DNA from 2 places in the Alkalibacter saccharofermentans DSM 14828 genome. Region 1 is predicted to be linked to the other one. Evidence: a T-box and tRNA genes for the amino acid it is inferred to sense, from the RefSeq annotation. Region 1 holds a T-box; the other holds one or more tRNA genes.

Region 1 (5,073 bases):
ACAAGGTAACCAGGATATTGCTGGTCGTAGCCTTTTCGAATATTGGATGCACCATAGGAATTTGGATAAGTGGAGCAAACATCGTGAGTACGTTTTTTGATATTTTTTTCAGGTAACATAGCGAGCGGCCATGGCCGCTCGCTATGTTTTAGCTTTCCTCTTCTTCTACTTCTTCCAAGAGAAGTCTTTTATTGAAAGAACCTTGAGCTTCCCTTTTTTTAAGCCTGAGATAATCTATATGCATAGGTTCATAATCCTTCAACTCGACAAGGCATTCTAAAGCCTCATAAATGTCTGCTAGCTCCTCCTCGTTGTCGGACTCCCTAAACTCTTGAATCTCTTCGATGATTTTATCTATCAAGGCATCATGGTACTCTTTCTCGTTTAATTCTTTAACGGAGTGCTTTCTGCCGCTTTTTTCTATGAGCTCTGGAATTTTGTCTCGAATAAGCTTGTTGTAAGTAATTTTCATGATTTCACCTTCCCGAAGTTTTAATATTTACAATATATATATCCAATAATGAAATGATTAAAACTATACTCTATAACAAACCTTGTGGTAAGATAAAACTAGAATGATATTTGGAGTGATATGACATGGCAGAGATGGTTGGGAAATATTTTTTATTAAACGGAAAAGTTCTGGTAACCGCAAAAGGTGATGTTTCCTTTAAGGGATCTAGCATATACGAAGTGATGAAGGTCTTAAGGGGCAAACCGTTGTTTTTAAAGGATCATTTGAATAGATTCAAGATATCCTTGGAGATGGCGGGATTTAAAGACCTTCCCGATATGGAAACCATAAAAAAGCAGGTATGGGAGTTGATTGATATCAATGATATCCCAGGTGTCAACGTAAGAATCGTAATATCCCCAAATGAGGATGGATACGACCTGATGATGTACTTGTTAAAAACTGCAGCTCCCCCTGAGTTATCAAGGGATTTGGGGGTTTTAGCCAGGACTTATAAAGGCAGACGAAAGGATCCCAATATAAAAAGCACTGCTGAATCATACAAGGATCTCCTTGAAAAACAGGAGTATCAAGGAGTTTTTGAGCTATTGTTCGTAGATGAGAAAAACGAGATTTTAGAGGGCAGCAAAACGAATGTATTCTTTGTTAAAAAAGACGGCATCTATACAGCTCCTGCAGGAAGCGTTCTTCCTGGCATTACAAGGAAACAGATATTTAGCATTTGTATGGAAGAATCTATAAATATAACTGAAAAGTACATCTCGGTGAAAGAGTTGGAGGAAGTCGAGGCGGTATTTTTAACAGGAACTTCAATAGGAGTGCTCTCAGTATCTAAAATAGATGACATGAATTTTGACTTGAATGATAAAACTGTTTCGATGCTTGCTGAAAAGTATGAGGAGAGAGTATCAAGAGATATAGAGAGCGCGGAAATGCCTAAATGAAAATATGTCTTGCATCTGAAGAAATAAGAAGGGAATCCAGAGAAAGCATTCTAAAGCTGGTGGATAAGCTAATCTTCATTAAGCCTTTGGAGGATCTATACACAGCAATTAGTTCTCATGGGGATATTCAAGTATGTCCCGTCGGAAAGAACAAAATAGTCGTCCATCCCAAAATTCACCATGAAACCTTGGGGTCGATGAAAAAAGCTGGCTTGGAGGTATTGACAGGCCAAATGGAGCTTAAAGGAAAATACCCTGAAAACATCTATTACAATGTGGGAATATGCGGCAAGTACTATTTTCACAAGCTGTCGCATACGGATTCCATCGTGAGAGCAGAGCTCGCGAAAGAAAACATAAAACCGGTCGGAGTAAGACAAGGATACGCAAAGTGCTCCATGATATCAATTGGCGGCAGCAGAGCAGTAACTTCTGATCCAGTCATTGGAAAAAAAACTTTAGGTTTGGGCATAGAAACCCTTCTTGTCCCGCCCGGAGGGATTCTGCTGCCCGGACTTGATTACGGATTCATAGGAGGCTGCTGCGGAGTGGATGAAAGTGAGAAGGTAGTCTTTTTAAACGGCAGCACGGATAAATACCTTTACGGTGAAGAATTGAGAGCTTTTATAAAAAAAGCTGGATATGATTTAGTGGAACTCCATGGGGGCGCCCTCGAGGACATAGGAAGCATTTTCATATTGGAGGTTTAAATATACCGCTATTTTGTTTGAATCAACAAAATAGCGGTATATTTAAAAAAAGACATAAATGGAGGTGGCGGCATGAACACGGCAGCCTTTTTCGATGTAGACGGAACGCTGTACCGGGACTCTCTTATGGTGGAGCATTTTAAAAAACTAATAAAATACGAGGTTTTAGACCCTTCAATTTGGCATGGAAATGCAAAGCGGAAGTTTGAAAACTGGGTTAAAAGGCACGGAGACTATGAAGACTATCTCCTAGAGATCGCCCAGATCTATCTTGACAGCATGAAGGGACTGGACAGGGATTACATCAACTTTATAACAGACCAAGTAGTCAAGCTTAAAGGGGAGCGGGTATATAGGTACACCAGAGACAGGATAAAGTGGCACCTAAGCCAAGGCCACAAGGTAATATTTATTTCGGGGAGCCCCTCTTTTCTAGTAGAGAAAATGGCCCAAAAATATGATGTAGACTACTATATAGGCACGGAATACCTAATAGATGAAGACAACAAATTTACAGGAGAGATCGTGCCAATGTGGGAGTCGGAAAGCAAGAATAAGGTAATTGAAGAATATGTAAACAAGTTGGGGATTGATCTTGATTCAAGCTACGCTTACGGGGATACAACAGGGGATTTTGCCATGCTCAGCATGGTGGGTCATCCGGTGCTCATAAACCCTATCAAAAAACTGGTAGAACAGTTTCAGGCAGATGACAAGCTAAGGGCAAAGGCAAGGATTATAGTTGAGAGAAAGGATGTCATCTACCAGATCCCTGCGGATGTGGAGATTCTCTAAACAAAATATTTGACATGGATTAAAAGCTTTAATATAATAACTTCAAAGACGATGAACAGGACACGCTGCAAGATTCCGGTTTTTAGAGAGAAGGCACAAAGCTGAAAGTGCTTTTAAATCAGGGCTTGTGGGCACCACCTTGGAGTTGCAGGTTGAATCAAGTAGGCCTAGCCGGGATGACCGTTATCAAGATGAGAGGATTTCAATCAATTAGGGTGGAACCGCGTATATTACGTCCCTTGCTTCGGCAAGGGATTTTTTGATTTTAAACGGAGGGATAAAAATGATAAAGATTACTTTGAAAGATGGAAGCGTTAAAGAATATGATAAACCCACTACGGCGTTTCAGGTGGCTAACGATATTAGTGAAGGTCTGGCAAGGGTAGCCTGCGCTGCGGAGATTAACGACGAGCTGGTGGATCTCAGGAAAGAAATACATGAATATTGCAGCTTAAACATCTTGACATTCGACAGTGATGGAGGAAAACATGCATATTGGCATACCTCAACGCATGTAATGGCCCAAGCAGTAAAGAGGATATTTCCAGAGGCGAAGTTGGCTATCGGTCCGGCTATAGACAACGGGTTTTATTACGATTTTGATGTAGAGAAAACATTCACCCCTGAAGATCTGGAAAAGATCGAAGGAGAAATGAAAAAAATCATCAAGGAAAAGCACAAGATAGACAGGTTCGAGCTGCCTAGACAAGAAGCCATGGAAAAAATGAAGGACATGGGGGAAGACTACAAGGTAGAGCTGATAGAAGGCCTTCCTGAAGATTCGGTAATCAGCTTTTACCAACAAGGTGAATTTATAGACCTCTGTGCAGGTCCCCATCTTATGAACACAGGGAACCTAAAAGCATACAAGCTCTTGAGCATCGCCGGAGCTTACTGGAGAGGTGACGAAAAGAACAAGATGCTCCAAAGGATATACGGGACGGCATATCCTAAAAAAGCAATGCTTGACGATTATATCAACCGTTTGGAGGAGGCAAAGAGAAGAGATCACAGAAAGCTGGGAAAAGAGCTGGACTTGTTTTCAATACAAGAGGAAGGTCCTGGATTTCCATTTTTCCATCCAAAGGGAATGGTGCTAAGGAATGTACTTGAAAATTTCTGGAGACAGGAGCATGACAAGTACGATTACCAAGAAATAAAAACTCCTGTGATTTTGGATGTGGAGCTTTGGAAAAGATCCGGACACTGGGGTCATTACAAGGAAAATATGTACTTTACTCAGATTGATGACAGGGAGTTTGCTGTAAAGCCGATGAATTGTCCAGGTGGCATGCTTATGTATAAAAGGGCTATGCACTCATACAGGGATCTTCCGATTAAGATGGCGGAACTGGGATTGGTCCACAGACACGAGCTTTCAGGAGCTCTTCATGGGCTCATGAGGGTGAGAAACTTCACTCAGGATGATGCCCACATCTATATGACCAAAGAACAGATAAAGGAGCAAATCATAGAAGTAATAGAGCTGACAGATAAAATCTACAAGGTCTTTGGATTTACATACAGGGTGGAGCTTTCAACTAAACCTGAAAAGGCAATGGGAGATGACAAGGATTGGGATATAGCCACTGATGCTTTGAGGGAAACCCTGGAGGAGAAGGCTATAAACTACCGTATAAACGAAGGGGACGGAGCGTTTTATGGACCCAAAATCGACTTTCACCTGGAAGACTGCATAGGAAGGACTTGGCAGTGTGGAACGATACAGTTGGATTTTCAGATGCCTGAGAGATTTGATCTGACGTATATAGGCGCAGACGGTGAAAAGCACAGACCGGTAATGGTGCACAGGACAGTGTTGGGAAGCATCGAGAGATTCATAGGAATACTTATAGAGCACTACGCAGGGGCATTCCCTTTATGGCTATCTCCCGAGCAGGTGAGGATTATGCCTATAGCTCCTGCTCATCACGAATACGCTAAAGAGATTGCCGCTATGTTGAAGGATAATAACATCAGAGCCGAACTGGATTTAAGGGATGAAAAAATAGGTTACAAGATCCGTGAAGCCCAGCTTCAAAAGACTCCTTATATGCTGATCCTAGGCCAAAAGGAAGTTGATACCAAGACTGTTTCCGTAAGATCCAGAAGAGAAGGAGACTTGGGTTTCTTGGGGAAAGAGGATGTT
Region 2 (5,073 bases), on a different contig from region 1:
ACTTCAGGAATTCGTTCTTTTATCTTTTCAACCAGGGCTATGTAGCTATCCTTGTCGTATTTTCTGTTCATATCCTTTAATATCCTGCTGCTTCCAGATTGTACAGGCAAGTGTATATGATTGCATATCTTCGGTTCTTCGGCAATCGCTTCGATAACCTCATCAGAAAGATCCTTTGGATGAGATGTCATGAACCTTATCCTATCGAGTCCTTCAGTTTTAGCAAGCTCTCTCATCAAGGTTCCAAATCCAACAGAATCTTCAAATGTATTGCCGTAGGAATTTACATTTTGCCCCAGTAGGGTTATCTCCCTGCACCCATTTTGAGCCAGTGCCTCAACCTCCATCTTAATGCTGTCGATGCTCCTGCTTCTTTCCCTGCCTCTTGTGTATGGGACAATGCAATAGCTGCAAAAGTTATTGCATCCATTCATAATCGATACATATGCCTTGAAATCGTATTTTCTGTCCACTGGAAGGTTTTCTACGATTTCTCCACCTTCCTGCCATACGCCGACCACCATCTCGTGCTTCTCCATGTGATTGGAAAGCATATCTGGAAACTCATGGATATTGTGAGTTCCAAATACGATATCAACGTGCCTATGCTTGCTTTTGACCTCGGCTACCACAGACTCTTGTTGCATCATGCACCCGCAAATAGCAAGGATAAGTTCCGGTCTATCTCTTTTAACCCTTTTGTATCGTCCAAGGTGTCCGAAGAACTTATCGTTTGCATTTTCTCTCACGCTGCAGGTATTAAGTATCACGATATCTGCCATATTTTCGTCCTCGACAGATACATGCCCTAACTCCATCAGCATCCCTGATATTTTTTCGGAGTCATTTTCATTCATCTGACAACCGTAAGTAGTAATTTTATAGTTCATTTTCTCTCACCTTTCAAACTTATGGGTGCTCGACTTTTGCCTCTGCACAAGTAATAATTATAACATATTTCATATATAAAATTGAGAGAAAATATCCCTTAGTTTAAGAAATAAGCTCCTTAAGTTTTTCTATGTCATTAATTACTTTGTCCATATCCACGTGCTTTCCGTAGCCTTTTTCCACTAGATCAATTAGCTCGTACAGCTCTGAAGTGATTTTTTCCTTTGCCGCCGCCTCCACTTCAATGATATCCTTGTGATCTATGATTTCCTCCGAGTAAGTAATTTCTATGGTATCGCCCATGTTTGGAATCAGCACTTCTCTGTGGAATTTGTCCTCGAGAGTGTTTTTGAGGTTTTCCATTCCTTCTTTTTCCCCATGAATCAGTATCATCTTTTCCGGAAGCTTCTTGTTTGAGCCTATCCAATCCACGATTCCATCCAAATCAGCGTGGCTTGAAAATCCTTCTACAGAATATATCCCTGATTTAACTGCAATTTCTTCACCAAATATCCTTACCTTGCCTACTCCCGTTTTCAAAGAAAACCCCAGTGTCCCCGGGGCCTGATATCCCACGAACACTACAGAAGATTCCTTTCTCCAAAGGTTGTGCTTTAAATGATGTTTTATCCTCCCCGCTTCGCACATGCCGCTGGCGGAAATAATGACCTTGCTTTTTTTATCGGAGTTTATCTGTTTCGATTCGTCGCTTGTCAATGTGAAGTGCAGGTTTTCAAAGAGTAGAGGATCGTCTCCCTCGGCTATCATCTTTTTGGTTTCCTTGTCAAAATGCTTACAGTTTCTTCTGAAAATTTCAGTAGCCTTTATCGCCAGCGGGCTGTCCACATAGACTGGAATTTTATCGAATTCTCCCAAAAGACCCTTTTCCTTATATTTGTTTATATCATACAATACCTCCTGGGTTCTGCCAACAGCAAAGGATGGTATCACAATATTTCCTCCCTTCGCAGCTGTTTTTTTGATAATGGAAAGCAGCTCCTTGCTTTGTCCCCTTCCATTGGAATGAGTTCTGTCTCCATAGGTGGATTCTATAACCAGGTAATCCACTTCTTCAACCGTCGCAGGGTCCTTTAATAATGGTATATTCGTATTTCCTATATCTCCAGTGAACAGATAGACATTCCATCGTCCGTTTTCATACACCTTTATCTCCACAAAGGCAGAGCCTAGCATATGTCCTGAATTAATGAATCTGACTTTAAGCGCGGAATCTATCTCTATTTCTTTCCTGTAATCTACCCCTGCGAACTGCTTCATGGAATTCACTGCATCGGCTACATTGTACATGGGCGGCCTCTCATCCAGACCCTTTCGCAGCCTTTTTCTGTTTTTCCATTCACTTTCCATCTCCTGTATATGGCCGCTATCCTGAAGCATAATGTCGCAAAGCTCAACTGTTGCATGATTTGTATATATTTTCCCGGTAAAGCCTTCTTTGCATAGTTTAGGAATTCTCCCTGAGTGATCAATGTGGGCATGGGTCAGCAGCATAAAGTCCAAGTCTGCAGGATCAAAGGGGAACTCCTTGTAGTTCAGCTCTTCAAATTCCTTTCCACCCTGGAACATTCCGCAATCGACTAAAAATTTTTTACCATGGGTTTCTGCCAGAAAACAAGATCCTGTAACCATTTGAGCAGCGCCGTAAAAAGAAAGTTTCATAAAATCACGTCCTTTTTTATTTTATTGATTGACAAAGTTTTTTATTTGTTGTATATTATTATTTGTCACTACGAACGAGGTGTAGCGCAGTTTGGTAGCGCACATGGTTTGGGACCATGGGGCCGGGGGTTCGAATCCCTCCACCTCGACCATTTTAACACACGTGGGGGCCTTTAGCTCAGTTGGTTAGAGCAACCGGCTCATAACCGGTAGGTCCTGGGTTCGAGTCCCTGAAGGCCCACCATCTTTTTTTTCGCCCAAGTAGCTCAGTCGGTAGAGCAGAGGACTGAAAATCCTCGTGTCGGTGGTTCGATTCCGCCCTTGGGCACCATCTTAAAATGGAATTTTTAAAAAAATTTATAAGCTGGTGTGGCTCAACGGTAGAGCAGCTGACTTGTAATCAGCAGGTTGTAGGTTCGATTCCTATCACCAGCTCCATAGAAACTTTTAGAATCGCTTTGCGGTTCTTTTTTTATTTTATCTAAAAATCAAGTGTGCAAAAAGGGCGGTTGAATTCAACCGCCCTAGCTCACTTATTTATCTTGCTGATCAAAAATATCTCCTAGGATATTCCCTATGGAATTGTCTGACTCATCCTCATAAACCGTCTCATTTACTTCGATTTCTTTTGCCGGCTCTGCAACAAGCTCTTTGATGCTCAAGGAAATCTTCTTTTGTTCGTCATTTATGCCTATTATCTTGGCCGTAACCTGATCGCCGGCATTCAATACATCCTCTACCTTTGCAACCTTATCATGGGACAGTTCGCTTATGTGAATCAAACCTTCAACCTCTTCCATAATCTCAGCAAAAGCTCCGAAAGGGGCAATTCTAGTGATCTTAACATCCACTTCATCACCTGTGTTGTACTTCTTGGAAAATACAGTCCAAGGCTCTTCACTCAGTTCCTTTATGCTCATCTTGATCTTGTATTCTTCTTTGTTGACTTCAGTTACAACGGCTTTTACTTCGTCCCCAATCTTGTACATGTCAGAGGGATGTTTTACCCTTGCCCAAGACAAGTCGCTTATGTGCACGAACCCATCAATGGGGCCTACTTTTACAAAAATACCGAAATTAGTAATTGATTTTATAGGACCTTCCAAGATATTCTCAATTTCTACTGAATTAATGAATTCGTCCTTTGCTTTGGTCTCTTGTTCCTTCTTTTCCTTGTATTCCTGTTCCAATACGACCTTTTGAGAAAAAATGACTCTATTTTTCCTTTTGTCAAATTCGATTATAAGACCTTTTACGCTCTTGCCAACCAAGGTTTCCAAGTCCTTTACGAATCTCATGTGGTACTGTGATGCAGGCATGAATGCCTGACCCAGGCCCAAATCAACTATAAGTCCACCCTTGACAGCTTTAATCACAGAACCTTCAAGAAGCCTCTTTTCGTTGAATGCGTTGTAGAGCTCCTCTGAAGCCTTCTTTTGTATGATCTTCTTTTTGGATACTTCTACGTTTCCGTTCCCGTCGTTTAAATTTGTAACCATTACTTCTATTTCGTCTTCGACTTTTACCTCTTCAGTAAGGTCGATATCCTCGTCAGTATATTCATCCTTGGATAGAATCGCATCAGCCTTGTAGTTGATATTTAAGTAAATTTCATTCTTATTTACTCCTATCACCTTTCCAGTCACGATGCTTCCTTTTCCAAGTCTTCTAAAAGTCTCCTCGTAGGATGCTTCCATTTCTGAATCTTTCAACATTTCTTCAAATGATTTTGTCATCTTATTGATAACCTCCTTAATAATCCAATGGGGTGTTGATGCTCCTGCTGTAATGCCTACTGTATCGCAGCCTTTCAAAATATCAAGATCCAATTCATCAGCTGTTTCGATGTGAACTGTTTTTTCGCAATGCTTCCTTCCGATGTCGGCAAGCTTTTTTGTATTAGAGCTATGTCGGCCTCCAACGATTATCATACAGTCGGACTCCTTAGCAATCTGCGCCGTCTCCTCCTGCCTGGTTTTTGTGGCATTGCAAATAGTATTAAGAATAATTGCTTCAGGGTATAATTTCTTTATCTCTTCAGATATTTCTTCGAAAATCCCGCGATTCATGGTAGTTTGCGCTACAACGCATATTTTATCATATTTTTGGTCAATTGGCACACTATTTTTATCATTGATTACTTCTCCCTTGTAATCACACCACCCGTTTATTCCAATGACTTCCGGATGTGCCCTATCTCCTACTATGAATATTTTGTAATCCTTTTGATAGTATTCCTTGACTTTATTATGTATTTTCTTTACGTATGGACAAGTTGCATCTATCAACTCGATTCCGCTTTCGGCAATTTCTTCAATTATGTCAGCACCCACGCCATGGGACCTTACTGTGATGACGCCGCCCCTAGCAGATCCAACATCGCTAATAATCTTTACTCCCTGTTGCTCCAGCTTGTCAGTAACTTGCCTATTATGTATCAAAGGCCCCAAAGTAAATATATTATCATCGCCCTTTTCAAGAGCGTCTTCCACCTTTTTCATC

Evidence for each region. The T-box of region 1 lies ahead of thrS (threonine--tRNA ligase). A T-box ahead of a tRNA ligase gene usually reads a tRNA of that ligase, here a tRNA-Thr.
Region 2: it encodes a tRNA-Thr, which carries the amino acid that the T-box ahead of thrS (threonine--tRNA ligase) is inferred to sense. The anticodon was not compared.

Annotation. Positions count from the first base shown of each region.
Region 1 covers NZ_FQTU01000003.1:141,841-146,913, forward strand. Annotated here, with positions in the region: gene BUB93_RS03615 (TraB/GumN family protein) at 1-116, shown strand, start outside; gene BUB93_RS03620 (nucleoside triphosphate pyrophosphohydrolase) at 149-472, opposite strand; gene BUB93_RS03625 (aminotransferase class IV) at 598-1,419, shown strand; gene BUB93_RS03630 (DUF6873 family GME fold protein) at 1,416-2,129, shown strand; gene BUB93_RS03635 (HAD family hydrolase) at 2,202-2,924, shown strand; T-box leader at 2,967-3,167, shown strand; gene thrS (threonine--tRNA ligase) at 3,208-5,073, shown strand, end outside.
Region 2 covers NZ_FQTU01000015.1:52,734-57,806, forward strand. Annotated here, with positions in the region: gene miaB (tRNA (N6-isopentenyl adenosine(37)-C2)-methylthiotransferase MiaB) at 1-890, opposite strand, end outside; gene BUB93_RS09665 (MBL fold metallo-hydrolase RNA specificity domain-containing protein) at 994-2,571, opposite strand; tRNA gene BUB93_RS09670 (tRNA-Pro) at 2,647-2,723, shown strand; tRNA gene BUB93_RS09675 (tRNA-Ile) at 2,739-2,815, shown strand; tRNA gene BUB93_RS09680 (tRNA-Phe) at 2,827-2,902, shown strand; tRNA gene BUB93_RS09685 (tRNA-Thr) at 2,935-3,009, shown strand; gene BUB93_RS09690 (bifunctional 4-hydroxy-3-methylbut-2-enyl diphosphate reductase/30S ribosomal protein S1) at 3,105-5,073, opposite strand, start outside.